2 linked regions of the Labrys monachus genome follow. The main gene of each other region encodes a partner of the protein of the gene in region 2 in a complex. Links are inferred from orthologs where the notes say so. Each region holds a gene or a part of one and is shown on either strand. Other genes may lie near its edges.

Region 1 (7,880 bases), 3.4 Mb from region 2 along the record:
GTCGGCGACGCCGCCCATATCGTGCATCCGATCGCCGGGCAGGGGCTCAATCTCGGCATACGCGATGCCGCGGCGCTGGCCGAATGCATCATCGACGCGGCGACGCTCGGGCTCGATATCGGCGCGCCGGACGTGCTGGCACGCTACCAGCGCTGGCGCCGCTTCGACACCGTGTCGATGGGCCTCGTCACCGACGGGCTCAACCGCCTGTTCTCGAACGATCTCGACCCGCTGCGCCTGGTGCGCGACGTCGGTCTCGGCCTGGTCGAACGGCTGCCGATGGCCAAGCGCTTCTTCATCAAGGAGGCCGCCGGCCTCAGCGGCAGCGTGCCCCGGCTGATGCAGTAGCGCCGAGGCCGCGCCGGCGCCCGTCGAGCGCCGGCTTCGTCTCGCCCGGAGCGGCGCCGCTGTCCGCCGCTCCATTCCTCGTTCGCGGTGCCGTCACACCGCGTGGACTTTGGCTTCGCGTTCCCAGAACCGCAGTTCGCCGCACAGGGCGACGAAGCGCTTGGCGTCGTCGGGCGTCTTCAGCGCGAGGCAGCCGCCGTCGGGCAGGACGCCGGCCTTGTCCAAAAGCGGCTGGGCTGCAGCCGAGAAGGCGATGAACTTGGCATGCGCGAAGGCGTCGCTGACGAAATCCTTGGCGGTGGCCTCGTTGAGAAGCGTTTTCGCACCCTCTGCCGAGAGAAGGACCGCGACGGCGTCGTAGAGCACCGAGGGGCCGCCATTGATCTTCTGCCTGGCGGGACGCAGGCTGCCGTCGCCGAGAGCCACCCCACCGACGCGCGGCGCCACGAGCTCGACCACCGCGCCCTGGGCTTCGGCGGCCGCGGTCAGCGCGTCGAGCAGGCCGGCGTCGGCGCCGTCGCTCACCAGCACGCCGAGCTTGCGGCCCCTGAAGCTCTTCGGCCCGTTCGCGACGATGCTCAGCACCGGCGAGGGCGGCAGGTCCTCGATCACCTTGCGGGCCGGCTGCGCCGCCTTCGGCATGTCCTTCAGCCCCAGCCCCTCGGCCACGCTCCTGGCGAGATCGGGATGGATGTTGATCAGATGCGAGACGATGCGCGCGCGGATGGCGGGCGTCTCGACCTTGCTCAGCTCGAACACGAAGGCGTCCTGGATGTGCGTCTGCTCGACCGGCGTCTGGCTGACATAGAACTGGCGGGCCTGGCTGTAGTGGTCGGCGAAGAGTTCGCCCCTGACGCGCCGCTTGTCGCCCGCCTCGGGCGCCGGAAAGCTGCGGAAGCCCCTGTCCGGATCCTCGCGCGGGCCGCCCATCGCCCCGCCCCAGGAATTCGGCTCGTAGTTCGCCCGTCCCTTCGGATTGTGGAAGGCCATGTGGCCGTCCTGCTGCAGGGTGTGGAAGGGGCATTTCGGCGCGTTGATCGGCAGATGCGTGAAGTTGGGGCTGCCGAGGCGCTTCAGCTGCGTATCGAGATAGGAGAAGTTGCGGCCCTGGAGCAGGGGATCGTTGGTGAAGTCGATGCCCGGCACGATATTGCCGGTGTGGAAGGCGACCTGCTCCGTCTCGGCGAAGAAATTGTCGACCGTGCGGTCGAGGACGAGGCGGCCGACGCGGCGGATCGGCACGCGCTCCTCGGGAATGAGCTTGGTGGCGTCGAGCACGTCGAACTCGAAGCTGTCGGCGAAATCGTCGTCGAAGAGCTGGAGGCCGAGTTCCCATTCCGGAAAATTGCCGGTCTGGATCGCGTCCCAGAGGTCGCGGCGATGGAAATCGGGGTCGGCGCCGTTGATCTTCAGCGCCTCGTTCCAGACCACCGACTGCATGCCGAGCTTGGGCTTCCAGTGGAATTTCACGAAGGTCGACTTGCCCTTGCCATCGACGAAGCGGAAGGTGTGGACGCCGAACCCTTCCATGAAGCGGAACGAGCGCGGGATGGCGCGGTCCGACATGATCCACAGCGCCATATGCATGGTTTCGGGCATCAGGGACATGAAGTCCCAGAAATTGTCATGCGCCGTCTGCGCCTGCGGAAAGCCGCGGTCGGGCTCCTGCTTGGCGGCGTGGATGAGATCGGGGAATTTGATGGCATCTTGGATGAAGAAGACGGGTATGTTGTTGCCGACGAGATCCCAATTGCCTTCCTTGGTGTAGAACTTCACGGCAAAGCCGCGCACGTCGCGTGCGAGGTCGGCCGAGCCCTTGTTGCCCGCCACCGTGGAGAAGCGCACGAACACCGGCGTCTTCTCGCCGGCGCGCTGGAAGAGGTCGGCCGAGGTCACGTCCGCAAGCGATTCATAGGCTTCGAAAAAGCCGTGGGCCCCGAAGCCGCGCGCATGCACCACGCGCTCGGGGATGCGCTCATGGTCGAAATGGAAGATCTTCTCGCGAAAATGGAAATCCTCCAGGAGGGCGGGTCCGCGCGGGCCGATCTTCAGGGAATTCTGGTCGTCCGATACGGGGACGCCCTGCTGCGTCGTCAGCACGGGCACGTCTTTGCCGGCGACCTGATGCGTCTCGCCCCCTTCGCCGCGAAGGACGGCCGCGTCGGCGAACTGGGCCTTGGTCTGTTTGTCGGATTGGCGGAAACTGGCCATGCGGGGCCTCTCGAAATGGAGCAATGGTGCGTGGGGCGCATCGGCCCGCCGCTTGCGGGCCCTCGATGTGCTGATTTAACGCTCGGGGACGGCGAAGGTCCCCGGAAGCGGCCCGAAAATTTCGGGGCGTTCGGCGGCCGGAAATGCGGCGAGGGGCGGGGCTGCCCGGCAATGCACCGTCATCCTCGGCGAGGAAAGAGGATCCATGGGCCAGGACGCCACCCTCCGTCATGGATCCCCTTTCCTCGCTTCGCTCGCCGGGGATGACGGACATGATGGCCGTTGAAAATGAACCTGAACGCGTTGCCCTGGGTTCGGCAGGCGGGATGTTGCCCTCGCTCCGGCCATCTGACACTCTCGTGACACAGGGAGGCGTGGCATGGATCTCGAATTGGCCGGCAAGGTGATCGCCGTGACGGGCGCCTCGCGCGGCCTGGGCCTGAAGGTGGCCGAGCGTCTGGCGGCCGAGGGTGCGGCCGTGGCGGTGGCGGCGCGGTCTGCGGGCGAACTCGCCGCCGCCCATGCCGCGATCGAGGCCCATGGCGGGCGCTGCCTCGCCTATGCCTGCGACCTTGCGGTCGCCGGCGAGGCCGCGGCCTTCATCGCCAGCGTGGTGGAGATCTTCGGGCGGCTCGACGGCCTCGTCTGCAACGCCGGCATGGCGCCCGGCGCGGGCGAGGAGCGCGCTGCCTGGCAGGCGGCGCTCGCCCTCAATGTCGGGCACACCGCCGAGGCGATCGAGGCGGCGGCGCCGGTGATCGCCGCCGCCGGCAGCGTGCTGCTGCTCGCCGGACGCCGCGAGGCCGGGGAAGACTGGCCGGCCTATGCGGCGCGGGCGGCGCTCGGCGAGATGGCGCGGCGTTTTTCCGAGGAGCTTTCGACGCGGAGCGTCCGCGTCAACCTGCTGGCCCCCGCCACAGAGGATGCCGGCGCCCTCGCCGACGCCGCGGCCTTCCTCCTGTCCGTCCGGGCCGGGCGGATCAGCGGCGCGACCTTCGTGGCCTGATCAGGCGGCGAGCGAAGGCTGCTGCAGGATCGCTTCGCGCAGGAAGGCGGCGAAGCGCCGGGTGGCGACGCTCGCCGCGTCCGGCACAATGAGCGCGATGTCGAGCGGCGGCAGCTCCGGAAAGCCGTCAGCCTCCTCCAGGCGCCGCCATTCCTTGGGGATCGAGGAGACGCCGAGGATGGTGACCGCCATGCCGGCGCTGACGGCGGAATGGATGCCGGGCATGTGGCTCGACGTATAGGCGATGCGCCAGGGCTTACCGATCGCATCGAGCGCCGCCAAAGCGGACGGCCGGCAGCGGCATCCCTCGGGGAACATGGCGAGCGGCAGGGGATCGATCAATTCGGGGCGATGGTCGCGCGCCGCGCACCAGGCCCGCGGCTCGTGCCGCAGCAATTCGCCGACCGGCCGCACCGGATCGCGGGTGACGATGGCGAGATCGACCTCGCCGCGTTCCAGCATCGGCTCGAGCCGGAAGGACAGGTCGCAGCGCATTTCCAGCTGCACGCGCGGAAAGCGCCGCGAGAAGGCGCCGATCAGCGGCGTCAGCATCATGTCGACGAAATCGTCGGGCACGGCGAGGCGCACCCGGCCCTCGGCCTCGTCGCCGCCGATGGCGGCCAGGGCCTCGTCCTCCAGGCTGAGGATGCGCCGGGCATAGCCGATCAGGATCTCGCCGGCGAGGGTGGGCGTGACGCCCTTGCGCGAGCGTTCGAGCAGGCGCTTGCCGATGCGCGCCTCCATGCGCGAGACGATGACGCTGACGGCGGCCTGCGTCTTGCCGAGCGAGGCGCCGGCGGCGGTGAAGCCGCCGCGATCGACAATCGTCACCAGGGTTTCCAGGCTGTCGGTATCGAAATGCCGCATCGGTTCAATCCATAATAAAATGATATCGAACCATATAATACATTCGTTTCACGCTATTAAAAGTACGCTTTATGGTTGCGGCCAAGAATTTTCCAGCCACACGACCTGCGAGCCGGCCCCATGCGCGAACTCACACCGACCGCGGCTGCCATGAGCGGCGGACAGGCGCGCCTGCCCCGGGATTCGGCGGCCCTCGGCGCCATGGCCGGCGCGGTGATGGCGATCGCCTGGTCGCCGATCCTGATCCGCTTCGCCGGCCTCGATCCGGCCGCGAGCGCCTTCTGGCGGCTTGTCTTCGCCTTGCCGGTGCTGATCCTGTGGTCGCGGGCCGAGCGGCAGCCCGGCCGCGTGTCGGGCCTCGCCCGTCCCGGGCTGCTGGCGGCGCTCCTCGCCGGGGTGGCGTTCGCCTTCGACCTCGTCTGCTACCATGCGGCGTTGCCGCTGACCTCGGTCGCCAATGCCAGCTTCATCTCCAACCTCGCGCCGGTCGTCTCGGTGGCGGCGGGCTTCGTCCTTTTGGGCGACCGCCTCCGCCCTGCGGCGCTGGGTGCGCTCCTTGTCGCGGTCATCGGCATCGTCGTCACCAGCAGCGCCTATCGCTCGGGCTTCGCCATGCGGCTCGGGGACGTGTTCGCCGTCGGCTCGGCGCTGACCTATGCCTTCTATCTGGTGGCGCTGCGCGTGGCGCGCAGGACGCGCGGCGCGGCCGACGTGACGCTGGTCTCGACCGTCATGGCCGGCATCGTGCTGCTCGGCCTGTCGGCCGCCGGCGGGGACGGCCGGTTCTGGCCGCAGGGCTGGAGCAATTGGGCGGCGGTGGTGGCGCTCGGCCTGGTCTGCCAGGTGCTCGGCCAGGGCCTGAGCGCCGTCGGCATCGGCCGCCTGCCGGCGAGCGTCGTGGCTGTCATCCTGCTCTCGCACCCGATCCTCTCGGCGGCGCTCGCCTTCCTGATCTTCGGCGAGGCGATGAACCTCGACCAGATCGTCGGCGGCGCCCTCATCCTCGGCGCGGTCGTGCTGTCGCAGCGATAGGCGGCATGGACGAATTGCTTGTTTGCCGGCGCAGCGACGTCGCGCTCAGTCCAATGCCGCGAGAGCGACTTCGGTCTCTTCCGACGTCGGAGATCTGCTGTCATCCGCTACGAGCGCTATCGCCGCTGTGACCGCTGCATCGGCAAACTCGAAGTCATCACTCATGATCAGGCATTCGGCGGTATAGTTCGCTGCGAGAAAAGACAGCCGGTTCACGAGCAGGGCCTGAAGGAGCCTTCTCGCGTGGTCGCGGGTAACCACTTCCGCTGGGCCATCGGTGATAATAATGTATCCCACGCCCTCAGATTTGCAGCCCTGATCGCAGGCATGGACCTCAGCCTCTATCTCTCGACCGAAGGCCTCCGGTGTGAGATCACCCTTCAGAAAGGCGACGAGCGATGCGTGTTCCATGGATCGACAATAGCCCCAGTCTCAACTCTTACAACCGAGATTGGCGAGAAAGCGAGAGTGGTGCAGGAAGTCGGGCCATGCGGGAAGGCGATCCTGGCTAAGCAAAGCCGCGAGCGGCATCGGGAATATGAACTATCCCGATCACGCGAATGCGGCTTTCCTTCAATCCGAAGTGATGAGGGCCGCGCCCGGCGGCCTCGACTTCGCAACAATCGCTACCTAGGTTGAGGGGAGACCGCGGCCCCAAGACGAATTCCTCTGGTCTGGCGCTCGTCCGCGGCATCAGGTGGCCAATGCGTTCGTTCGGGATCCTGTCGGCGTTCGTGATCGCGATGATGCCGTTTTCGGCGGTGCAGGCCGGGCCTTCCAAGGCGATCGATCCGGTCTTCGGCGATGTCCGGCTGTTCAAGCCCTTCGCAAAGCCCAAGAGCGTCATCGTCCTCCTGTCGGATGCCGACGGCTTCGGACGGGAGGAGAGCACGCTCGCGGTGGAGTTCCAGCATCGCGGCGATCTCGTCATCGGCCTCAATTGGCCGGCCGGGCGGCACTATACCAGCCTGGGCCGGGCGATGAGCTGCACCGAACTTGCCCTGCGGGTCGAGAACGTCACCCTGCATGTCGAGCGCGAGCAGGACATCGCGCCCTATATCACGCCGGTGCTCGCCGGCGCCGGCCTCGGCAGCGACGCGGCCCGGGCCCTGGCGCTGGAGGCGAAGGCGCACCGGCTCGCCGGGGTGATCGCCCTGCATTCGCGGCAGATGACGCCGGACGCGGTATCGGCCTGCGCCGTCGATGCGAAGGCGCTGGTCAGCGCCGATGCCGGCGCGGCGGCGACCTCCGGCCTCCAGGCGCTGCGCGAGATCGAGGACGGCGACGACGATGCGGCGAGCGATGCGGCCGAGGCGCTGGGCAGGGATGCCGGGCCGCACGGGCCGGGCGATCTCGCCGACCTCCCGCTCTATGTCTCCGAGCCGGCGCAGCCCCCGCGCCGCCTCGCCGTCGTGCTGACCGGCGACGGCGGCATGGGGCCGCTCAACCGCGATCTCGCCGCCGCCCTGGCCGAGCGCGGCATCGGCGTGGTGACGATCGACTCGCGCCGCTATTTCTGGGCCAAGCGGGATCCCCGCGACGTCGCGACCGACCTGCGACGGGTGATCCGGCATTTCCGCGCCACCTGGCCGGTGGAGCGGATCGCGCTGGTCGGCTATTCCTTCGGCGGCGATGCGCTGCCGCTGGTCTATAACCGCCTGCCGGCGAGCACCAAGCGCATCGTCGCGGTGGTCTCGCTGCTGTCGATCGCGCCGGTGACCGACATGCGCATCGAGCTCAGCGACGACGACTATCCCAACGAGACCCCGCTGCTGCCCGAAGCCGCCCGCATCGACGCGCCGAACGTGCAGTGCATCTACGGCAAGGACGACAGGATGGCGGCGATGGCCTGTCCCGCTCTCGCCGCGGCGCGGCCGGATTTCGCCATCGTGCCGCAGGCGGGCGGCCACGGCTTCGACGGCGACACCGAAAGGCTCGCCGACATCATCGTGGCGCCGCTGCTCTCGGCCTCCCCCGCGCCGCGCCGGCTGGCTCCGCCGCCGGGCCATGCCGCCGTGGCCAGGCAGTAGGCCCGCCTGGCGAGGCCTCACGGCTTCAGGACGATCCGGCCTTCGATGCCGGTGGTGACGGTGGCCTTCCCGCGCACATAGGCCATCACCTCGTTGGCGAGCAGCCTGCCGTCGGTGGCGCCGACCAGCACGCGGCCGGCGGCGAGGCTCGCATAGCCGTCGCCGCCCGCAAGCATGAAATTGTTGGAGCCGACCTTGTAGCGCCCTGCGGGATCGAGGGGCCGGCCGCCGATGTCGACCGAGAGGAGGCGGTGGCCGGCGGGCGCCCGGGGATCGGCAACGAGGGCGATGCCGGAGACCTGCGGAAAGCGTCCCGCATGGTGCTCGATCTGCGACAGGCCGTTTTCGAGCGCGGCCTCGAGCTCGCTGCCGCTCAGCTCGACCAG
Region 2 (11,704 bases):
GTCGTCGGGGCCTCGCTTCGACGACACCCGCGCCATGGATGATTGCGTTCGGCCATGCGCTTCCCGAGGCGAGATCGCGACGGGCTTCATGTTTCTGTCTCAGTCGAAATTTTCGGCAATACCGAGCTTGAAAGTGAAGATCGGGGACTCCCCTGGGCCCGTCACACGGCCGAGTCGGCCCGCGCGCAAATCACAGGCAATGCGTTGAAGTGGACCGCCGTCACCCTCGTGTCCACCGGCTACCTGCTCGTGACCGGCGGCTATTGGATCGTCTTTCGCGGATTGTGCCGGATATGCTGGCCATAGACCGGACGGCGGCAGAGCCGGCAGCGAGAACAGGGCGACGCGGCGCCTTTTCGCGCCTGCACGCGACGTCGAAAGAGACCAATCGTCGCCGTGGCCCATCGGATCAGGCTTCGCCGGCCGAACGAATCGGCGCGTCTTTCCGCTCGGTGCGGGCTATCGCTTCCCCTGACGACGACGGTCGTCGCCAAAGCCGGCAGTGGCGATGGGCGGCGAACGGCAGAAAATCAGCAGAGAACCGCTAAAAACGTCGCAAAAGCAAGGAAATGGCGGAGACGCAGGGATTCGAACCCTGGATACCCTTGTGGGGTATGCTCATTTAGCAAACGAGTGCCTTCAGCCTCTCGGCCACGTCTCCGTATGCTTTCCGATAGACAATCGCGTCCCTGCAATCAAGGCAAATTCGCAGGGCTCGCGGCGATGGCCTGTGCAAATCGCAGGCCTGGCGGCGGGCGCCGCGGGCGGGAGCGTCTTGTCCTTGCCGTAGGCCACGATCGTCGCGACAATCTTTCCAGGGAATCATCGCGGCATCTGCGCTATGGCAGGCCATGGAGAATGCCATGAACAACACGGGGAACCCGATTGCCGCGCCCGTCCCGAGCCGCGATATCGAGCGGCTGCTCGAGATCATGGCCGCGCTGCGCACGCCGGTCACCGGCTGCCCCTGGGACCTGGAACAGGATTTCGGCTCCATCGCCCCCTACACGATCGAGGAGGCCTATGAAGTCGCCGATGCGATCGAGCGCGGCGACATGGCCGATCTCAACGACGAACTGGGAGACCTCTTGCTGCAGGTGGTCTTCCATGCCCGCATGGCGCAGGAAAAGGGCCTGTTCGATTTCGGCGATGTCGTGAAGGCGATCACCACCAAGCTGATCCGCCGCCATCCGCATGTGTTCGGCGAAGCGCGGAGCCTGCCGCCGGACGCGGTCAAGCGACTTTGGGGTGAGATCAAGGCCGCCGAAAAGGCAGAGCGGGCTGCGAGAAGCCCTGCCCGGCCGTCCAGCGCGCTCGACGGCGTCCCGACCGCGATGCCGGCCCTCACCCGCGCGGTGAAGCTGCAGGAGAAGGCCGGCAAGGTCGGCTTCGACTGGAACGACATCCGCATGGTCCTCGCCAAGGTCCGCGAAGAGGCCGACGAGATCGAGGCCGCACTCGATGCGAGGGCGGACGATGCCGAAATCGCCGCGGAGATCGGCGATCTCCTTTTCGCCGTCGCCAATGTGGCGCGCCATGCCGGCGCGGACGCGGAAAGAGCCCTGCGCGGTGCCAACGCCAAATTCGAGCGGCGTTTTCACTTCATCGAGGACCGACTCGCCGAGCGCGGCGTCGAGCCGGGCGGCTCGACGCTGGAAGAGATGGACGGGTTGTGGGACGAGGCGAAGCGCGCGGGGCTGTGATGCCCGGCCGGTTCAGGAAAGGGCTCGCTCCGTCTGCCCCGCCGGCCGCAGAGCCACCTGGTCGCTGAGCACGCCCGGCTCGCTGGCGGCCACCTCGAATCCAGCCTGGCGCGCCAGGGGCTCGAAGCCCTCCAGACCGCGCGGAAACAGCTTGAACCGGCTGTTGGCGATCATGTCGCGCCGGGTCTTGTCGCCGCGCGTCACCGAACCCACCACGAGTTCGGCGCTGCGCAGCGCCCGGAGATTGCCGATGATGGCGCTGTCGTCGCCATATTCGAACAGGGCGCCTTCCGACGAGGCCGCCAGGAGCGCGCCGCCCGCGACCAACTCACGGACAAGTTCCTCGAGCGCAGCAAAGTCGTTCCAGTCGTAGAAGCGGTGCCCGAAGGTGACGTCCAATCCTTCGAGGGGGCAGCCCGGCGCCTGCAGCGCCGCGAGCGCATTGGCGCCGAAGAACGGACCCGCATCGTCGCCGTCGAGGACATGGATGGCGATCGGCCGCTCCAGCACCGACGCCCTGTCCCGCTTCAGCAGGATCAGGGCGTTGAGGCTGTCGATCGCCGGGCCGCCGCCGATATTGACGAGGTGCAGCGGCGCGCCGGCGGCGGCCGGCGCCCGCGCGATGCCGTCCGCCAGCATGCGGGCAACCTGCTGCGTCCTCAGACGCAGGAAGGTCACATGCGGCAGGGCGGCGAAGCGCCGGTCCGCGGGCCCGTCGAATGGCGGGGGCAGGTTTGCCGGTCCGAGCTTCAGCACATAGGTGCTCAGGCCGTCGAGATAGCTCCCGTCGGAGCCGAACATCGCCTGGGCCAGCAGCGATCGCCGCGCCAGCGCGCGAAGCATCGCCTTGACGACGAAGGCCGGGATCCATCGGCGGCCGCGATCGCCCTCGGCGACGGCTTTGTAGAGCCGCGCCATCGCCGGCGGATCTTCCGCAATGTGGAAACGCGGATCGGTGACGTCGATCACGGGGAGGCTGATGCCTTCCCGGGTCAGAGCGGTGGGCGGCGCCCGACGTCCCGATATCGCCGACGGGATTGGAGCCATGCCGGAGAGCCTTCCTTTTCCATCAAACGCAAAACGGAGTTCCGATCAGCCGGTTGCCCGGCCTGCAAGCGTTGCCGCGGCGGAACGCGCCCTCCTCCGCGTCGCAAGGGCCCGGCCGGCCGGGCGGTGCCTTCCGGATAAGGTCAGATCCGGCCGCCGTGCATAGCGGGCTTTTCCATCGTGCTCGGGCTGATTAACCCTCTTTCAAGCGGGCACCGCGCCGTCGAAGCGGAGGTAATTCCCACGCATAATATTCCATAACGCTACGTATAACATGATTTTACCCCGGCGCAAATGAGCTCTGGAGCAGATCAGAATTAGTATTAAGCATTGTGGCGGCACTTTGAGGCGAGCTGCCATCCTTATGACTCAATCTATACACACAGTTAATTTTCAGTAAACACGCCCTATCAGTATCGTTGCGTATGGGTACTCGGATGAACAGATTGCTTGGCTCGGCGCTGATCGGCGCCATCACGCTCAACGTTGCCGCATGCAGTTCCAGCCCCGGCGACCGCGCCCTCGGCGGTGCCGTCATCGGCGGCACCGCCGGCGCCCTCATCGGCGGCATGGTTTCGAGAGACTCCGGCACCGGCGCCCTTGTCGGCGGGGCGCTCGGCGCGGCGACCGGCGCGATCATCGGCGCGGCGACGACCCCTCGTCCCGCTCCTGCCGCCGACCAGTGCTCCCGCTGGGGCGCGGATGCCTATGGGCGCGAATATTGCGCAGGCTATTGACCGACGGTCGCGATCGAACGCGATCGCCGATCACGCGGCGCCGATGCGCGGTCAGCCGATCTTTCTGACGAAATCCGGCTCCGGCGGCCCGATCACGGTCAGCCCGAACCGCCGCCGGACCTGGTCGGCCCGGGCGGGCGCCACCCGTACCGTGACATGCGTCACGCCCTCCTCGTCGGTCTCCCGCTCGAGCACGTCGCAATTGTCGTGGAGCCAGGCGAGGCCTGCCCCGTCGGCGGGCGGAACATCGATGGTCAGGGTCAGCCGCCCGGCCGCGACCGCCGCCTCCACGCGTTCCAGCAGGTGGTCGACGCCCTCCCCCGTAATGGCGGAGACGACGACCGGCCTGCCGTCGCCATCCCGGCGCGACGCGGTGAGAAGCGCTTCGCGGGCCGGCGCATCGAGGAGGTCCACCTTGTTCCACACCTCGATGATGGCCCGCTCCGCATTCGTCTCGACGCCGAGGCCCTGCAGGATGTTCTGCACGTCGGCGGCCTGCGCTTCGGTATCCCCATGCGAGATGTCGCGGACATGCAGGATCACATCGGCCTCCAGCACCTCCTCGAGCGTGGCGCGGAAGGCGGCGACCAGCATGGTCGGCAATTCCGAGATGAAACCGACGGTATCGGAGAGGATGGCCTTGGTGCCGTGCGGCAGCTTCAGCGCGCGCAGCGTCGGGTCGAGCGTCGCGAACAGCATATCCTCGGCCAGGACCTCCGCCCGCGTCAGGCGGTTGAACAAGGTCGACTTGCCCGCATTGGTGTAGCCGACGAGCGCCACGATCGGATAGGGCACCTTTCGGCGGCTGGCGCGGTGGAGGGCGCGCGTGCGCTTGACCTGCTCCAGCTCACGCTCGAGCTTGACGATGCGGTCCTGCAGCAGGCGCCGGTCGGACTCGATCTGCGTTTCGCCAGGGCCGCCGAGAAAGCCGCCGCCGCCGCGCTGGCGTTCGAGATGGGTCCAGGAGCGGACGAGCCGCCCCTTCTGGTAGTTGAGATGGGCGAGTTCGACCTGGAGCGTGCCTTCCTTCGTGCGCGCCCGTCGGCCGAAGATTTCAAGGATCAGGCCGGTGCGGTCGATGACCTTGGCGCCCCACGCCTTTTCGAGATTGCGCTGCTGCACCGGCGAAAGGGCGCAGTCCATCAGCACCAGCGTGATCTCCTCGGCCTCGACGATCGCCTTGATCTCCTCGACCTTGCCCTTGCCGAGATAGGTCGACGGGCGGATCTCGGCGAGCGTCACCACCACCGAGCCGACGACGTTGAGGTCGATGGCGGCCGCCAGGCCTACGGCCTCCTCGCGCTTGGCCTCGGGCGAGCGCGCAGGGCCGCTCTCCGCGCTGCGATGGGACAGCACGGGGGCGACGACATAGGTCCGCGTGCCGGAAGCGACTTCCAGCTCATGCGCATCAATGCGATTCGCGGGGTCTTTGGGATTGCTTGATGTCAAAAGATGACTTTCCGGCGGGACGCGTCCCGCCGCCTCACGGCAAGAATCAGAGCTTGTCCGCTCCCTCGATCTCACCACCCTCGAAGAGCTGGACCGGGTGTCCCGGCATGATGGTGGAAATCGCGTGCTTATAGACGAGCTGCGAATGACCATCCCGGCGCAAAAGCACGCAGAAATTGTCAAACCAGGTCACCACGCCCTGCAGTTTCACGCCATTCACCAGAAAGATCGTGAGCGGGATCTTGTTCTTGCGGACATTGTTGAGAAACGTGTCCTGTAGATTTTGGGTGCGCTCAGCCGCCATAATACCCCCGAAACTCCTTTGACCGCGGTTTTCCCGCGTATCCAGCACATACAACCGGCTCAAGCCGGCAGCACGGGCCTTCTAACCAACATATATAGTCGACATGCTTGCTGCTCAGCGCAAGCAAAAGTTTACCTGTCGCTCCGCAGCGCTCCGCCTGATAGGCGTTGCACGATGGATAGGCAGCAAAACAACGGCGTGAATACGGCAGTGACCGGAAAAAAGATACATTTACACCGAATGCTCGGCGACTGAATGAAAATGAGCGCGCAGCTTCCGGGCAAGCGCGCCCGGCGTGCCGTCGCCGATCACCGTGTCGTCGATCTTCACCACGGGCATGACGACATTGGTCGCCGAGGTGACGAAGGCCTCCTTGGCGGCTTTCGCTTCGGCCACGGTGAAGGCCCTTTCGGTCACCACCATATTGTCGCGCCTGGCCAGATCCATCAGCGTGGTCCGCGTGATGCCGCGGAGGATGCCGGATTCCGCCGGCCGGGTGAGCAGCGTGTTTTCCGCCGTGACGATCCAGGCATTGCTGGATCCGCCCTCGGTGACGTAGCCCTGCTCGTCGAAGAACCATACTTCCTTGGCGCCCTGCTGCCTGGCCTTCTGTTTGGCGAGGACGTTCGGCAGCAGGCCCGTGGACTTGATATCGACGCGCTCCCAGCGGTTGTCGGGCAATGTGATGACGGCGATGCCGCTGGCCGCCCCCGCATCGCCCTTGGCGCGGTCGAGCGAACGGGCGATCACCACCAGCGTGGGCGGCGTGTCGGGAGAGGGAAAGAGGAAATCGCGCTTGGCGGCCCCGCGGCTGACCTGGAAATAGACCATGCCGTTCACGACGCGGTTGCGGCGAAGGGTCTCCCGCAGGACGACTTTCAAGGCATTCTCGGCCATCGGCATGCGGATGCTCAACTCCGACAGCGAGCGCTTGAGCCGGCCCATATGGCGGGTCTCGTCCACGAGCGCGCCGTCGCGCACCTCACAGACCTCGTAGACGCTGTCGGCGAACTGGAAGCCGCGATCCTCGACATGCACGCTGGCGTCGCGAAGCGGCACATAGACCCCGTTGACATAGGCAATTCGGCTCATGGCTATCCTGAAATCCTGGCTCTTCCGAAATTCCGGCCGTTCGCTTCCATTCGGCTGCGGGAGTTCCCGCCTGCATGCCGGGGATGTGCCGCAGTTTCAGCGCGCTGGCAATCGCCTATTGCCAGAAAGGCTCGCCTTGCGCAAAGCGCTTCCAGACCTTGTGCAGCTTGCCGGATCCGGCCAGCCTGTCACGCGCCTGCCAGCCGGCGATCAGTCCGGCGCCGCGGTGGAGGTCGAAACTGCTCGCCCCGTCCACCAGCACGGAAAGCAGCCCGCCGGTAGTGGCCGTATCGTTGGCGACGCCGAGGCTCTGCTGCAGCGCGGCGAGGCGGGCGAGATAGCGCTGGGCATCGTCTTCCGATTCGAAGACATTGCGGAAGAACTCGGCGGTGTAGCGCAGCTTCTTGAGCACCAGGCGCAGCTCGTGCTGGGCCACGGGCTGCAGCCGCTTGAAATGGGAGCCGGCCTTCAGCGACCGCCGGTGCAGCCGATCGAGGGCCTGGCGTGCGAAGCCGTCGGCGGTCTCCGCGAGGATGGTGAGCGAAGCGCTGGCGATGTCGTTGCGCCAGACCCGGCGCTCGATGGTGTGGCCGAGCATCAGAAGGAAGCGGTTGTAGCGCTGGCCGGCGAACAGCTCGCGCAGCGCGGCATAGCCCGAAAGGCGATGGGGCTCGACGCTTTGGCGCAGGGCATCGAACGCCGCACGGTCGGCGCAATGGGCTTCGATCTGCGGAACCGTATCGGTGACCAGCACGTCCCAATTGCGCACGGCGCCGAGCGCGGAAGCGAGCCATTTGGCCTCGCCGCCCAGGCGCTGGAGCGTGGGCGAGCCGATCTGCCGCTGCAGGATCGAGATCGCCGTCCGCATGCGCCGCAGCGCCACCCGCATCTGGTGGACGCCTTCGGGCGCCTTGCCCGCCTCGACGGCCGCCTGGTTGGCCACCATGTGCCGCCGGCAGTCGCCGAGCAGCTTGGAGACGATCTCGTCGATATTGTCGGACGCCGAAATGCTCGCCTTCGCCGAACGCGTTCCCTCGGCGGCGACGTCATAGGCGAGCTGATAGCCGCGATCGGCCTTTGTCAGCGTGCCGACGCGCAGCGGCGCGGAATCGAGCAGCGACAGGGCGATGTCGTAGAGCGCCACCGGATTGCCGCTCTTCAGCTCGATCTCGATTTCGCAGATCGCCTCGCGCCGGGTGCCGGCCTCGATCGAACCGCTGTCATAGGACAGCTCGATACTGGCCGAGGGCAGATCGACCATCTGGACCCGGCGGCGGAAACGCGTGGCGAACACCTGCTCCAGCACCGCATCGGTCACGCCCACGAGACCCGCGCCGATTTCATCGAGGGGCAGCAGGTCGAGATGCGGCGCGAAATCCGGCACGGCCACTTCCCATTCGTGGCGCGACAGCGGGTCCGTCCCGTCCACCGGGCGCTTGAGGGTCTGGATGAAGGTCTTGCCACTGCGCCGCACGCGCAGCGAGATGCCGTTCCGGAAGAGCTGGCGGTCCGGCGTGTCGTAATAGGCATTCTCGAACTTGCGGAAGACACCCCGGTTGCGGGCGTTCTGCGCGATGATCGGCACGTCGGCGAGACTGTCGAGCGTGCCTGCGGGCACGAGCAGCTTCAGCTCGATTTCCTTGTTCGCAGCAACCGGTGGCATCGGGGGGAGGACGGGATCGGCCGGATCAGAATTGACGCCTAATTGCACGATAGCGCTCCAGATCACGATAGTTCAAACCGCAGGCGGGCGATTGTGACGTTTCAATGAATTTCCGGACCTATGGCACAGCACCTTGTCACATACTACAGATCAGCCGGGCAAAAACGCACCGCCGGCATTGCCGGGCGATGCGTCTTCCGGGGGGTTACAGGCCGGATTCCTGGCTCGCGGCGAAGAGGCGATTGAGTTCGGAAACGCAGGCGGAAGCGCTCGCGCGGTCCAGCAGCGCGTCGTTGATGAGCTCGGATGCGGCATGCTGGAAGGGCATGTAGCCGTCGTGGCGGGGCCGTACCCAGGCCGCTTCCAGCGTTGCGCGGGTATCCCGGTAGAAATCATGGGTATCGGCGTTGATGCCGGCGTCCCTCCAGGCGAGGTCATGGCCCGGCTGCCCGCCGGATCGCGCGAAGATGCCTTCCTGCACCGCGCCGCTGGCGATGAAATAGGCAAAATCGAGCGCGGCCTGCGGATGCTGCGTGCGCGCGGAAACGGCAATGCCGGTCCCCCCGAGCGCCGAGCCCCGCGGCGGGAGATCGCCGTCGACAGGTATATCGCCGAAGCCCACGCGATGGGCGCGGAAGCCGTCGCGGGCATAGGGCACATAGCCATAGGTCAGCGGCACGCAATCGATGCCGGCATCGGCGGCGGCCATGTCTTCGAGCACGGCGATCGGATCCTGCTCGAAATTGCGGGGGTCGACGAGTGCGGCGAGCGTCCGCAGGCGTTCGAGGACGGCAACGCCCGTCGCCGGCCCGATCAGCAGGGGTCCCGCGTCGTGGCAGGGCTCGCCGATATGGGCCGCCAGCGTGTAGAACGACATCAGCGAATGCGGCGGACGCAGCGGGATGGCGACCCGGCCCTGCCGCGCCAACGCCATCACGTCGTCCCATCGGCGCACCGCGCGGCCGAGGCGGTCCGGCCGATAGGCCTGCACCTGCGCCGCCGCGTCGATCGGAAAGGCCCATTGCCGGCCCTGCCAGGTGTAGCTGTCATAGGACTTGCCGACGCTGCCCGCCCGCAGCGCGGCGCGCTCGGCTTCGCGGCCCGGCACGTCGAGCGGCAGCAGGCATTTCTCATGCGTGATCTGCCCGACATGGGGATGGTCGATCACGATGAAATCGTAGCGCGCGGCGAGGTCCTCGACCGGATAGGATTCGAAATCCTGCAGGGAGCGCTTGTCCCAGGCGATCTCGACGCCGGTCCGCTCCTTCCAGGTTGCGGAGACCGCGACCATGGGATCATAGCCACGCGGATGGCTCCACGTCATGCCCTGCAGCTTGATGCTCATTCCCTGACTTTCCACCTGTTCTTCCTCGGGGATTGTCTCGTTTCCCGTGGGATTATCTGCGAAGCGCCACCGCGTGCCGCATCGCGTCCGGGATGACATCGCATTCAGAGGCGATCGCCTCGCCCCATGCGGGAAGAGCCGAGAGCCGGCGTCCCCTCCCGCATGGCGAGGATGCGAAAGACGCCGTTCAGGCCGACCACCCGCCGTCGATGACGTGGACCTGTCCGGTGGTGTAGGTCGCCCCGGCGAGATAGACGACGAGATCGGCGATTTCCTCCGGCTGGCCGATACGGCCGATCGGCTGGCGGGCGATGAAGGCCTTGCGCGCGGCTTCATAGTCGCCCGTCGCTTCCAGGCGCTCGCGCAGGGACGGGCTTTCGACCGTGCCGGGAGCGATGGCGTTGCAGCGGATGCCCTTGCTGACATAGTCGGCGGCGACCGACTTGGTGATGCCGACGACGGCCGCCTTCGAGGCCTGGTAGGCGAAGCGGTTCGGCACGCCCTTCACGCTCGAGGCGAGCGACGCCATGTTGATGATGCTGCCATCCCCCTTTTCCAGCATGCCCGGCAGGAAGGCGCGGATCATGCGGAACATCGCGGTGACGTTGAGGTCGAACGCGAAGTTCCAGTCCTTCTCGCTGCACTCCAGGATGGTGCCGCCATGCACGACGCCGGCGCAGTTGAAGAGGATGTCGACATCCTTGGCGTGGAGATGGGCGAAGGAGGCGATGGCATCCGGCGACAGGACGTCCAGACGGGCGACCGTGACGCCTTCGATGGCGGCAAGGTCCGCCAGCTTGTCGTCGGCGATATCGGTCGCGATCACGCGCGCGCCGGCGCGGGCGAGCGCTTCCACCGAGGCCCGCCCGATGCCCTGGGCAGCCGCCGTGACCAGCGCGGTCTTGCCCTTCAAGGAAAGAGTCATCTCCATTCTCCGTCTTATGATTTCGATTCAAACCGATAGAGTATCGGGCGATTTGCGTTGTACGAGCAGGATGTGATCGGCAGCAAGGACGACTTCGTCACGCTGGTTGATCACCTCGCAGCGTTCGATCACCCTGCCCTGGCCGGGCCGCTTGGGATCGTCCTCCTTGGCGAAGACGGTTACGCGCGTGCGGGTGGTGTCGCCGATGAAGACCGGGCGCACGAAGCGAAGGCGGTCATAGCCATAGGAAAATGCCACGGGATTGATCAGCGTCGCGGTGAGGCCGATCCCGACGGCGAATACCAGCGTGCCGTGTGCGATGCGCTGGCCGAAGGCCGAATCCTTCATGAATTCGGCGTCCATGTGGTGGGGAAAGAAATCCCCGGTATGGCCGGCGTGGACGACGATATCGGTCTCGGTGATGGTGCGGCCTGTGGTCAGGCGCACATGGCCGAGCTGGTAGTCCTCGAAATGGACGGTCTGTTCGGCCATCGTTTCCTCACGGACGGGGAGCAAGGGGCGTCGCCGGCGCGGCGCTGGACGCGAAGGCCGCCTCGACCAGCGCCATGGTGGACCAGGCATCCTCGAGCGAGGCGGCGAGTTCGGCGTCCTCCCCCGAAGCGAAGCGCTGGAGATTGGCCATGCGCCCGACGAAGGCGTCGGGGAACCAGCCGCCCGTCAGCGGCACCTGCACCCAATCGGCCTCGCCCTTCGGTCGCAGCCAGACCTCGTCGGGTTCGCCGCGGGGATAATCGAGCAGCAGGCCTAGCTTGACATGCGCGGCGCCCTCGGTGCCGTCGAAGCGGAACTCGGCCACCTGGTTGCGCCGCCCGAAGGCATGGTTGTGGTTGATCGACAGGGTACAGCGGACGTCATCACCATAATCGAGGATCGCCGAGGTCCGCGTCTGCGCCATCTCGGAGGCGGGATGGCCGATGGTCTTGGCGTGCACGCCGGCGGGGTCGCCGAGGAAGGAGCGGATCAGATCCAGATAATGGATCGAATGCACGGCGATCTCGACGCGCGGCATGCCTTTGAGGAAGGCGAACAAATGCCAGGGCGTGTCGATGGCAAGATGGACCTCGACGTCGACGAGCCTGCCGAGCAGGCCGCGCGCCACGGCATCCTGCACCGCCAGCATCATCGGCGAGAAGCGGAGCTGGAAGTTGACGGCGGCCTTCAGGCCCTTGGCCCGCGCCAGTTGGAGGATCGCGGTGGCTTCGGCGAGATCGCGCCCCATCGGCTTCTGCAGCAGCACGGCCGCACCGTCCGGCAGCCGCCGCAGCACGTCGAGATGGGCGCCGGGCGGCGTAGCGAGATCGAATACCGCGTCCGGAACGGCGGTCGCCTCGTCGAGGCTGCCGAACACCCGTTCGACGCCGAAATCGGCGGCGACCCTTTCGGCCCGGGCCGGATCGAGGTCGAACAGGCCGGCGATC

The links.
Region 1: the proteins of hfq (region 2) and katE are in contact, whole or in part, in a crystal structure (PDB 3VU3), measured with the Escherichia coli proteins. The link is inferred for Labrys monachus from one-to-one orthologs.

What each region holds. Positions count from the first base shown.
Region 1 is NZ_JAUSVK010000001.1:626,710-634,589, forward strand. The notes cover bases 1-2,972. They hold katE (catalase), read right to left. Parts: upstream 2,560-2,972; coding sequence 442-2,559; downstream 1-441. Other genes in these bases: J3R73_RS02720 (ubiquinone biosynthesis hydroxylase), read left to right, coding at 1-348; J3R73_RS02730 (SDR family NAD(P)-dependent oxidoreductase), read left to right, coding at 2,939-2,972. Outside these bases: more of J3R73_RS02730, read left to right, coding at 2,973-3,565; J3R73_RS02735 (LysR substrate-binding domain-containing protein), read right to left, coding at 3,566-4,432; J3R73_RS02740 (DMT family transporter), read left to right, coding at 4,553-5,464; J3R73_RS02745 (hypothetical protein), read right to left, coding at 5,510-5,875; J3R73_RS02750 (AcvB/VirJ family lysyl-phosphatidylglycerol hydrolase), read left to right, coding at 6,169-7,494; J3R73_RS02755 (bifunctional metallophosphatase/5'-nucleotidase), read right to left, coding at 7,512-7,880.
Region 2 is NZ_JAUSVK010000001.1:4,026,869-4,038,572, forward strand. What follows is about bases 3,612-6,551. They hold hfq (RNA chaperone Hfq), read right to left. Parts: upstream 5,241-6,551; coding sequence 4,983-5,240; downstream 3,612-4,982. Other genes in these bases: hflX (GTPase HflX), read right to left, coding at 3,612-4,936; J3R73_RS18400 (D-amino-acid transaminase), read right to left, coding at 5,472-6,332; J3R73_RS18405 (CYTH and CHAD domain-containing protein), read right to left, coding at 6,448-6,551. In the rest of the region: mazG (nucleoside triphosphate pyrophosphohydrolase), read left to right, coding at 864-1,703; J3R73_RS18380 (hypothetical protein), read right to left, coding at 1,716-2,750; J3R73_RS18385 (YMGG-like glycine zipper-containing protein), read left to right, coding at 3,188-3,487; more of hflX, read right to left, coding at 3,539-3,611; more of J3R73_RS18405, read right to left, coding at 6,552-8,043; J3R73_RS18410 (extracellular solute-binding protein), read right to left, coding at 8,201-9,340; J3R73_RS18415 (SDR family oxidoreductase), read right to left, coding at 9,528-10,265; J3R73_RS18420 (MaoC/PaaZ C-terminal domain-containing protein), read right to left, coding at 10,293-10,757; J3R73_RS18425 (Gfo/Idh/MocA family protein), read right to left, coding at 10,765-11,704. UniProt on the Escherichia coli protein: RNA chaperone that binds small regulatory RNA (sRNAs) and mRNAs to facilitate mRNA translational regulation in response to envelope stress, environmental stress and changes in metabolite concentrations.